Regions from separate parts of the Acidovorax sp. T1 genome, predicted to be linked through region 1. Evidence: predicted binding sites of a transcription regulator. Region 1 holds the regulator's gene; the other holds the start of a gene.

The links. The regulator NrdR, encoded in region 1, represses ribonucleotide reductase genes. The targets are predictions, from matches to a motif close to CACNANATNTNGTG.
Region 2: a site for NrdR is predicted at 2,478-2,491, ahead of CCX87_RS14750 (ribonucleoside-diphosphate reductase subunit alpha). Genes of this name have one in related genera too.

Annotation. Positions count from the first base shown of each region.
Region 1 is NZ_CP021648.1:1,337,567-1,341,979, forward strand. Features, by position in the region: gene aroC (chorismate synthase) at 1-51, shown strand, start outside; gene CCX87_RS06385 (bifunctional metallophosphatase/5'-nucleotidase) at 123-1,868, shown strand; gene nrdR (transcriptional regulator NrdR) at 2,075-2,524, opposite strand; gene glyA (serine hydroxymethyltransferase) at 2,543-3,787, opposite strand; ZMP/ZTP riboswitch at 3,819-3,971, opposite strand; gene CCX87_RS06400 (lytic transglycosylase domain-containing protein) at 4,026-4,413, opposite strand, start outside.
Region 2 is NZ_CP021648.1:3,156,943-3,161,355, reverse strand. Features, by position in the region: gene CCX87_RS14750 (ribonucleoside-diphosphate reductase subunit alpha) at 1-2,383, opposite strand, end outside; gene ampD (1,6-anhydro-N-acetylmuramyl-L-alanine amidase AmpD) at 2,752-3,372, opposite strand; gene CCX87_RS14740 (sigma-54-dependent transcriptional regulator) at 3,356-4,413, opposite strand, start outside.

The DNA of each region.
Region 1 (4,413 bases):
TGCGCCGATGTGGTGGCCGGCGTGCCGCCCATCCGGGCTTCGATTCTTTAAGGACTCAGGTGGCCCGGTTGCCCGTGATGGCCCGGTGGTTGTTGCGCCGGGGCGTGCGCACTGCCGCTGCCATGGGTGTGTTGGCGGCCCTGGCAGGCTGTGCCGCCGTGGCACCGGCGCCGCAGCACATCGACATCACGCTGATCGGCTTCAACGACCTGCACGGCCACCTGGAACCGCCACGCCTGGCGGTCAGCGTGCCGGGGCCTGCGGGGGCTGTGGCCGTGCCGGCGGGTGGCGCGGCCTATCTGGCCAGCGCCATTGCGGCGCTCAAGGCCCGCAATCCGCACCACGCGGTGGTGTCCGCCGGCGACATGGTGGGGGCTTCGCCACTGGCCTCGGCCCTGTTTCTGGACGAGCCCACCGTCGAGGCCGTCAACCGCATGCAGATTGATTTCAACGCCGTGGGCAACCATGAATTCGACCGCGGCTGGCGCGAGCTGCTGCGGCTGCAGCACGGCGGTTGCGAGCAGTTCACCGTGCGCACGCCCTGCCAGATTTCCCGGCCTTTTGACGGGGCCCGCTTTGGCTTTCTGGCTGCCAACACCGTGCGCGAGGATGGCCAGACGCTCTTGCCTGCCACGGGGCTCAAGCGTTTTCATGAAGGGGGTGCCACAGTCACCGTGGGGTTCATTGGCCTCACGCTCAAGGCCACGCCCACTATGGTGTCGCCCACTGGCGTGGCCGGGTTGCGGTTCGAGGACGAGGCCGCCACCGCCAACGCGCTCGTGCCGCAACTGCGGGCTCAGGGCGTCGATGTGATCGTGGTGGTGATCCACGAGGGCGGCAGCACCACGGCAGGCATCACCGAAACCAGCTGCGCGGGGCTGAGCGGCGACATCGTCCCCATCCTTGAGCAGCTCGACCCCGCCGTGGACGTGGTGGTCTCGGGCCACACGCACCGGGCCTATGTTTGCGACTACGCCAGCGTGAACCCGCAGCGCCCGTTTCTGCTGACCAGCGCAGGCCTGTATGGCACGCTGGTCACCGAGATTGCCCTGCGCGTGGACACCCGCACCCGCCGCGTGCTGCGCAAGGCGGCGCGCCAGGTCATCGTGCAGGGCGAAGGGTTCACGGGCCCGCAGGGCCGGGTGGACACGAAAGCCGTCGTGCCCGTGTTTTCTGCCGACCCCGGCGTGCAGCACATCGTTTCCACCTACCGCGCGGCAGCCGTGCCGCTGGTCCAGCGGCCCGTGGGGCAGGCCACCGCTGCCATCGTGCGGCAACCCGGCCCATCGCTCGAATCACCGCTGGGCAACCTGATTGCCGACGCCCAACTGGCAGCAACGCGCCTGCCCGAGCAGGGCGGGGCGCAGATGTCCGTCATGAACCCTGGTGGTGTGCGTGCCGATCTGGTGCCCGACGGGCAAGGGGTGGTGCGCTATGGACAGCTGTTTGCCGTGCAGCCTTTTGGCAACCACCTGGTGGTCAAGGCCCTCACCGGGGCCCAGCTGCGTGCGGCGCTGGAGCAGCAGTTTCACAGCGGCACCAACACGCCAGAGCGGCCGCGCGTGCTGTCGGTGTCGGCGGGGTTTGGCTATGCCTACGATCTCTCGCGGCCGGCCGGCGAGCGCATCAGCCACATGCTGCTGCATGGCCAGCCAGTGACCGACGAGACCCGTGTGCGCGTCGCCATGAGCAACTTCCTGGCCAGCGGCGGCGACAATTTCACGGCATTCGCGCAGGCACCCGACATGCTGGGCGGCGGCCAGGATCTGGACGCGCTGGAGGCCTATTTCCGCGCCCACAGCCCCGTGGCACCCCCGGCGACGAACCGCATCACCCGCAGTGCCCAGGGCACGGGATCAAGCCGGTAACCATCAAAAGTGCCGCTGGCGCTTGTGTATCAAGCGCTGATAGCTCTTTTTTTGATAGTGAACTGTTGCGGGTGCAAGCCCGCTGCCTCTGCGCCATGTGGCCTGCCGGCGACCGTGCTCCGGTCAGAAATTGCTATTTGATTGATAGCTGATAGCGCTTGATGCATAAGCGCTGCGGGCCAAAAATGTGCTAAATCTGGCTCAATTTACTTGCGAACCTCGTCGACCATCGCACGGAAGTCGTCGATATCTTCGAAGCTGCGGTACACGCTGGCAAAACGGATGTAGGCCACCTTGTCGAGCTTCTTGAGCTCGCGCATGACCAGTTCACCAATGCGGCTGGAAAGCACCTCGCGCTGCCCCAGGTTGAGCAGTTTTTCCTCGATGCGCTCAATGGCGCTGTCGATCTGGACGGTGCTCACGGGCCGCTTGCGCAGCGCCAGGTTGAATGAGGCGAGCAGCTTGCCGCGCTCGTATTCGATGCGGCGGCCGTCCTTTTTGACGATGGCCGGAAAGCTCACTTCCGGCCGCTCGTAGGTGGTGAAGCGCTTTTCGCAGGCGCCGCACTGGCGCCTGCGGCGGATGAAGACCCCATCCTCGGACACCCGGGTCTCGACGACTTGCGTCTCCAGGTGGCTGCAGAAGGGGCACTTCATGAGGGCAATGCGCCGGGATTAACCGTAGACCGGGAAACGTGCCGTCAGCGCGTTGACCTTGGCGCGCACGGCGGCGATGTTGGCTTCGTCGCGCGGGTTGTCCAGCACGTCGGCAATCAGGTTGGCGGTGATGCGGGCCTCTTCTTCCTTGAAGCCGCGCGTGGTCATGGCCGGGGTGCCAATGCGCACGCCGCTGGTCACCATTGGCTTTTCAGGGTCGTTGGGGATTGCGTTCTTGTTGATGGTCATGTGGGCGGCGCCCAGCACGGCCTCGGCTTCCTTGCCGGTGATGCCCTTGGCGCGCAGGTCCACCAGCATCACGTGGCTTTGGGTGCCGCCGCTCACGATGCGCAGGCCGCGAGCCGTCAGCGTCTCTGCCACCACCTTGGCGTTCTTCGCTACTTGCTCCTGATAGGCCTTGAATTCGGGCTGCAGAGCTTCCTTGAAGGCCACGGCCTTGGCTGCGATCACGTGCATCAGCGGGCCACCTTGCAGGCCGGGGAAGATGGCGCTGTTGATAGCCTTTTCGTGCTCGGCCTTCATCAGGATGATGCCGCCACGGGGGCCGCGCAGGCTCTTGTGCGTGGTGGAGGTGACCACGTCGGCGTGGGGCACGGGGTTGGGGTACACGCCGGCGGCGATCAGGCCCGCGTAGTGGGCCATGTCCACCATGAAGATCGCACCCACGTCCTTGGCCACCTTGGCAAAGCGCGCAAAGTCGATGTGCAGGCTGTAGGCCGAGGCACCGGCGATGATGAGCTTGGGCTTGGTTTCGTGGGCCTTCTTTTCCATCGCTTCGTAGTCGATGGCTTCGTTGGCATCCAGGCCGTAGGAGACCACGTTGAACCACTTGCCCGACATGTTCAGCGGCATGCCGTGCGTCAGGTGGCCGCCTTCTGCCAGGCTCATGCCCATGATGGTGTCGCCGGGCTTGAGGAAAGCCAGGAACACGGCCTCGTTGGCAGATGCGCCGCAGTGGGGCTGTACGTTGGCGGCTTCGGCGCCGAAGATCTGCTTGACGCGGTCGATGGCCAGTTGCTCGGCCACGTCTACATGCTCGCAGCCGCCGTAGTAGCGCTTGCCGGGGTAGCCTTCGGCGTACTTGTTGGTCAGCTGCGTGCCCTGGGCCCACATGACGGCGGGCGAGGCGTAGTTTTCGCTGGCAATCAGCTCGATGTGCTCTTCCTGGCGCTTGTTTTCGGCCTGGATGGCAGTAAAGAGTTCGGGGTCGGTTTGTTCGACAAGAATATTGCGGTGGTACATGGCAGTCCTATGAACTGATGTCCCTTGAAACAAGGGCTGCCCAGGCGAACGGCGGAACGCAGAAGGTTTTGAACCCTTGCGGCACGCTCCCTAGTGGTTCACAAGAGGCGTGCCCTTGCCGGTTTCCACGTCAGCGGCGGCACCCTTGTGGGAGCCGCGCCTATCGCCAGTCGCGTACGCCCCTAGTGTAGCTGACCGGCGCCCCATTGCCTCGTCGGACTGCTGGTTGCCAGGGGGGTTAAAGCAGGGCAATCTTGTCGCCGTCAGCCTCGTCAGGGGTGGCGACGGCGGCGGCAGGTGTGGTGACGGGGACGGTGCGGGCCGGGGCCTGGGTCGACAGGGTGGCGGGCGGGTTCATGGGGGCGGAGCGTCCACCCGCGACCTGGCGCAGCCGGAAATGTTCGGCCAGCACCTTGGCGGTGTAACCGCCGTCATCGGGCAGATTGGCCGCGCCCACGTAGTAGCGCAGCCCGCCTTCGACCGATCCAGCCCGCGCAATGCATTCCTGCAGCACCTTCACGCCGACGCGCAGGTTGGTGACCGGGTCGAATGCCGCGAAATGGCCGCCAAAGTTTTCATACTTGTCGGTATGAATTCGCGTCATGACCTGCATCAGACCCTGGGCC
Region 2 (4,413 bases), 1.8 Mb from region 1:
CACCCGACAGGTTGGACTTGACCGACAGGTTGCCGAACGACGGTTCGATCGACGCATCGACACCGATGATGTTCGAGATGGTCGCCGTGGGGGCGATGGCGACGCAGTTGGAGTTGCGCATACCGTCTTGCGCGATCTTCTTGCGCAGGGCTTCCCAGTCCAGCGTGGACGAACGGTCCACTTCCACATAGCCGCCACGGGCTTGCGAGAGCATGTTCAGCGTGTCGAAAGGCAGGATGCCGCGATCCCACAGCGAGCCCTTGTAGCTGGAGTACTTGCCGCGCTCCCGGGCCAGCTCGGTGGACGCCCAGTAGGCGTAGTAGCAGATGGCTTCCATCGACTGGTCGGCAAACTCCACGGCTTCCTGCGAAGCGTAAGGAATGCGCAAATCGTACAGGCTGTCCTGGAAGGCCATCACGCCCAGGCCCACCGGGCGGTGGCGCAGGTTGGAGTCGCGGGCCTTCTTGACGGCGTAGTAGTTGATGTCGATCACGTTGTCGAGCATGCGCATGGCCACCGTGATGGTCTTCTTGAGCTTGTCGTGGTCGATCTGGCCGTCCTTGATGTGCTGCAGCAGATTGACCGAGCCCAGGTTGCACACAGCGGTTTCGGTGTCGCTGGTGTTGAGCGTGATCTCGGTGCACAGGTTGGACGAATGCACCACGCCGGCGTGCTGCTGGGGCGAGCGCACATTGCAGGCATCCTTGAAGGTGATCCAGGGATGGCCGGTCTCGAACAGCATGGTCAGCATCTTGCGCCACAGGTCCGTGGCCTGCACGGTCTTGGCGGGCTTGATCTCGCCACGCGCTGCCTTCTCTTCGTAGGCGACATAGGCCTTTTCGAAGGCGGCGCCGAACAGGTCGTGCAGGTCGGGCACGTCGGACGGCGAGAACAGGGTCCAGGTGCCCTTTTCCATCACGCGGCGCATGAACAGGTCGGGGATCCAGTTGGCCGTGTTCATGTCGTGCGTGCGGCGGCGGTCGTCGCCGGTGTTCTTGCGCAGCTCCAGGAACTCTTCGATGTCCAGATGCCAGGTTTCCAGGTAGGTGCAGACGGCGCCCTTGCGCTTGCCGCCCTGGTTCACGGCCACAGCCGTGTCGTTGACCACCTTGAGGAAGGGCACCACGCCCTGCGATTCGCCGTTGGTGCCCTTGATATGGCTGCCCAGGGCACGCACGCGGGTCCAGTCGTTGCCCAGGCCGCCGGCAAACTTGGACAGCAGGGCATTTTCCTTGATCGACTCGTATATGCCATCGAGGTCGTCGGGCACCGTGGTCAGGTAGCAGCTCGACAGTTGCGAGCGCAGCGTGCCGCTGTTGAACAGCGTGGGCGTGCTGGACATGAAGTCGAAGCTGGAGAGGATTTCATAGAACTCGATCGCGCGGGCTTCGCGGTCGATTTCGTTCAGGGATAGGCCCATGGCCACGCGCATGAAGAAAGCCTGGGGCAGTTCGATGCGGCTTTTCTTGACGTGCAGGAAGTAGCGGTCATACAGGGTCTGCAGACCGAGGTAATCGAATTTCAGGTCGCGGTCCGCCTTGAGCGCGGCGCCCAGGCGCTGCAGGTCGTATTGCAGCAGGCGTTCATCGAGCAGGTCGTTTTCCACCCCCTTCTTGATGAACTGCGGGAAATAGTCCACATAGCTTTGCGCCATGTCGCTCTGGGTGACTTCGCGGCCCAGCACTTCCCGCACGATGGTGTGCAGCAGCAGGCGCGCCGTGGCGTAGGTGTAGTCCGGATCTTTCTCGATCAGGGTGCGCGCGGCGAGGATGGATGCCTTGTAGACCTCTTCCATCGGAACGCCGTCATACAGGTTGCGCATGGTTTCCGCCACGATGGGCTGGGCGCTGACGTCTGCACCCAGGCCGACACAGGCCGATGCAATGAGCGACTGCAGGCGTGCCAGGTCCAGCGCCACACGCTCGCCGCCGTCAATGACATGCAGCTGGGGGGCGGCAGGCGTCTGCTCTTCGGTTTGCCGGGCGCGTTCCTGGGTGCGGCGCTCGCGATAAAGCACATAGGCCCGGGCAATTTCATGGTGGCCGCCGCGCATCAGGCCCAGTTCCACCTGGTCTTGCACGTCTTCAATATGGAAGGTGCCTCCGCCGGGGCGTGAGCGCATCAGCGCGCGAATCACGTTTTGCGTTAGCGCATCCACCACCTCGCGCACGCTGGCTGATGCAGCGCCCTGCGTGCCGTGCACGGCCAGGAAGGCTTTCATCATGGCGACAGCTATTTTTTGCGGCTCAAACGGGACGACAGCACCGTTGCGCCGAATGATCTGGTAGTGCGTCAGCACGTTGGCCGCAGCGCCGCCGTGAGTGGGCAACCCCTGCGGGGTGGCGGCGAGGGCGGCGGGCGGGGTGTTCAAAGCAGCTTGCATGGGTGTCCTCTTCTGTGGGCTGTGCGGGATGGGCTGGCGGGCTGGAAAAGCAGTCGCGGAATTCGCAGGGTGCAACGGCTTTCAATCAGCAGCACGCTATATGTGGTGTGTCGTGAGTGTTCAAGACACTACCGGTAGTGTACAGCCGGGAAAACCCTTCCTGTCTCAAACAAGTTGTTGATAGGGCGCGAAGTAGGACATCGACAGGCCCGGCAAGCCCCATGCAGCGGGCTTTCCATGACCGAAATCAAGCAAAATAGGGCGATACAGGCGGTTTTCCGATAGCGAGCCGCATGGATATTGCGGCAGACTTTTTTTAAGCCGCCGGATGGCGGCGCCAGTGCTGATGTTTGCGTGCTACAGCGGCATCATCGGATGGTGTTGGCAGCGCCTCGGGTTTCGATGGGGAACCGCGCGAGGGGCCACGCGAGCAGGTTTTGCAGCTGCGTCCAGTTGAATCCCGGGCCGGGGTCTTGCTTGCGTCCTGGGGCGATATGTTCATGTCCCGCCACATGGGCCACGGGGTAGCGCCCTGCAAGGTCGACGCACAGGCGGGCCAGCACCTCGTATTGCGCCGGCTCGAAGGTCCGTCCTTCGAGTCCCTCCAGCTCGATACCAATCGAGTCGTCGTTGCATTGGGCGCGGCCGCGATAGCAGGACTGGCCAGCATGCCAGGCGCGCTGGTCGCAGTCGACAAATTGCCAGAGGGTGCCATCCCGCTCTATGAAGAAGTGCGACGACACCTGCAGCCCGCGGATGCTTTGAAAGTACGGGTGCGCGTCCCAGTCGAGGGTGTTGGCAAACAACTGCTGCACTGCCCCGCTGCCATATTGTCCCGGCGGAAGGCTGATGGAGTGGACAACGATCAGGTCGATGCCGGCGCCATGGGGTCGTGGACCAAAATTAGGCGAGGGCTGCCTGAGGGCGTTCCGATGCCAGCCCGCGTCCCACAAAGTTCGCGCTGCAGGTTCGTCAGGCAAGGTCGTCATGTACGTCGTTGTCGTTCGGCGCAGCAATGTTCAAGCGGGCAATGCGGTAGCGGATCTGGCGCAGGCTGATGCCCAGCCGTGCTGCAGTGGCTGTCCGGTTGAAGTGGGACTCGCGCAGTGCGCGCACCAGGATCTCCCGCTCCTGCTGGTCCAGCCAGGCCTGAAGGTCATTGGGCAACGTGGCGCATGGGGGTGGCCCACTGGCCCCGTGCGTGCCAGAGGGTACTTCGGTGATGGGTGCTGGCGGGGCGGGCCGGGTGCCGAAGGCCTCTGCGGTGGAAGTGGCGCACTCCACATGCAGTTCGTCTCCGTCACTCAGCGCCACGGCGCGGTGCAGCAGGTTTTCCAGCTCGCGCACGTTGCCGGTGAGGGGATGGCTGGCGATGGCGCTCAGCGCACGCTCTGTCAGCGCCGGTGGCTTGATGCCCGATTCGTGCGCAATGCGGGCCAGCAAGGCGGCGCACAGGGCGGGCAGGTCCTCCCGGCGCTCGCGCAGCGGCGGAATGACGATCTCGATCACGTTCAGGCGGTAATACAGGTCCTGGCGGAATCGCCCCGACAGCACGTCGGCAGCGAGGTCGCGGTGGGTGGCGCTCACGATGCGCACGTCCACGGTCTCCTCCTGGGTCGAACCCAGGGGGCGCACGCTGCGCTCTTGTATGGCGCGCAGCAGTTTCGATTGCATTGCCAGGGGCAGGTCGCCGATTTCGTCGAGAAACAGGGTGCCGCCGCGTGCTGCCTGAAAATATCCGTCGCGATCCTGGCTGGCGCCGGTGTACGAACCCTTGCGGGCGCCAAAAAATTCGGCTTCCAGCAGATTTTCAGGGATGGCACCGCAATTGACGGCAACGAGCGGGCCGTCAGAGCGCTGGCTGCTGGCGTGCAGCGCCTTGGCCACCAGTTCCTTGCCTGTGCCGGATTCGCCATGTATCAGCACCGGGGCCATGCTGCGGGCCACCTTGGCGATGCGCTGCTTGACATTGCGAATGGCCTGCGAATCGCCCACGAGGCGGTCCAGCGCCTCGCCGGTGCCGGCCTGCT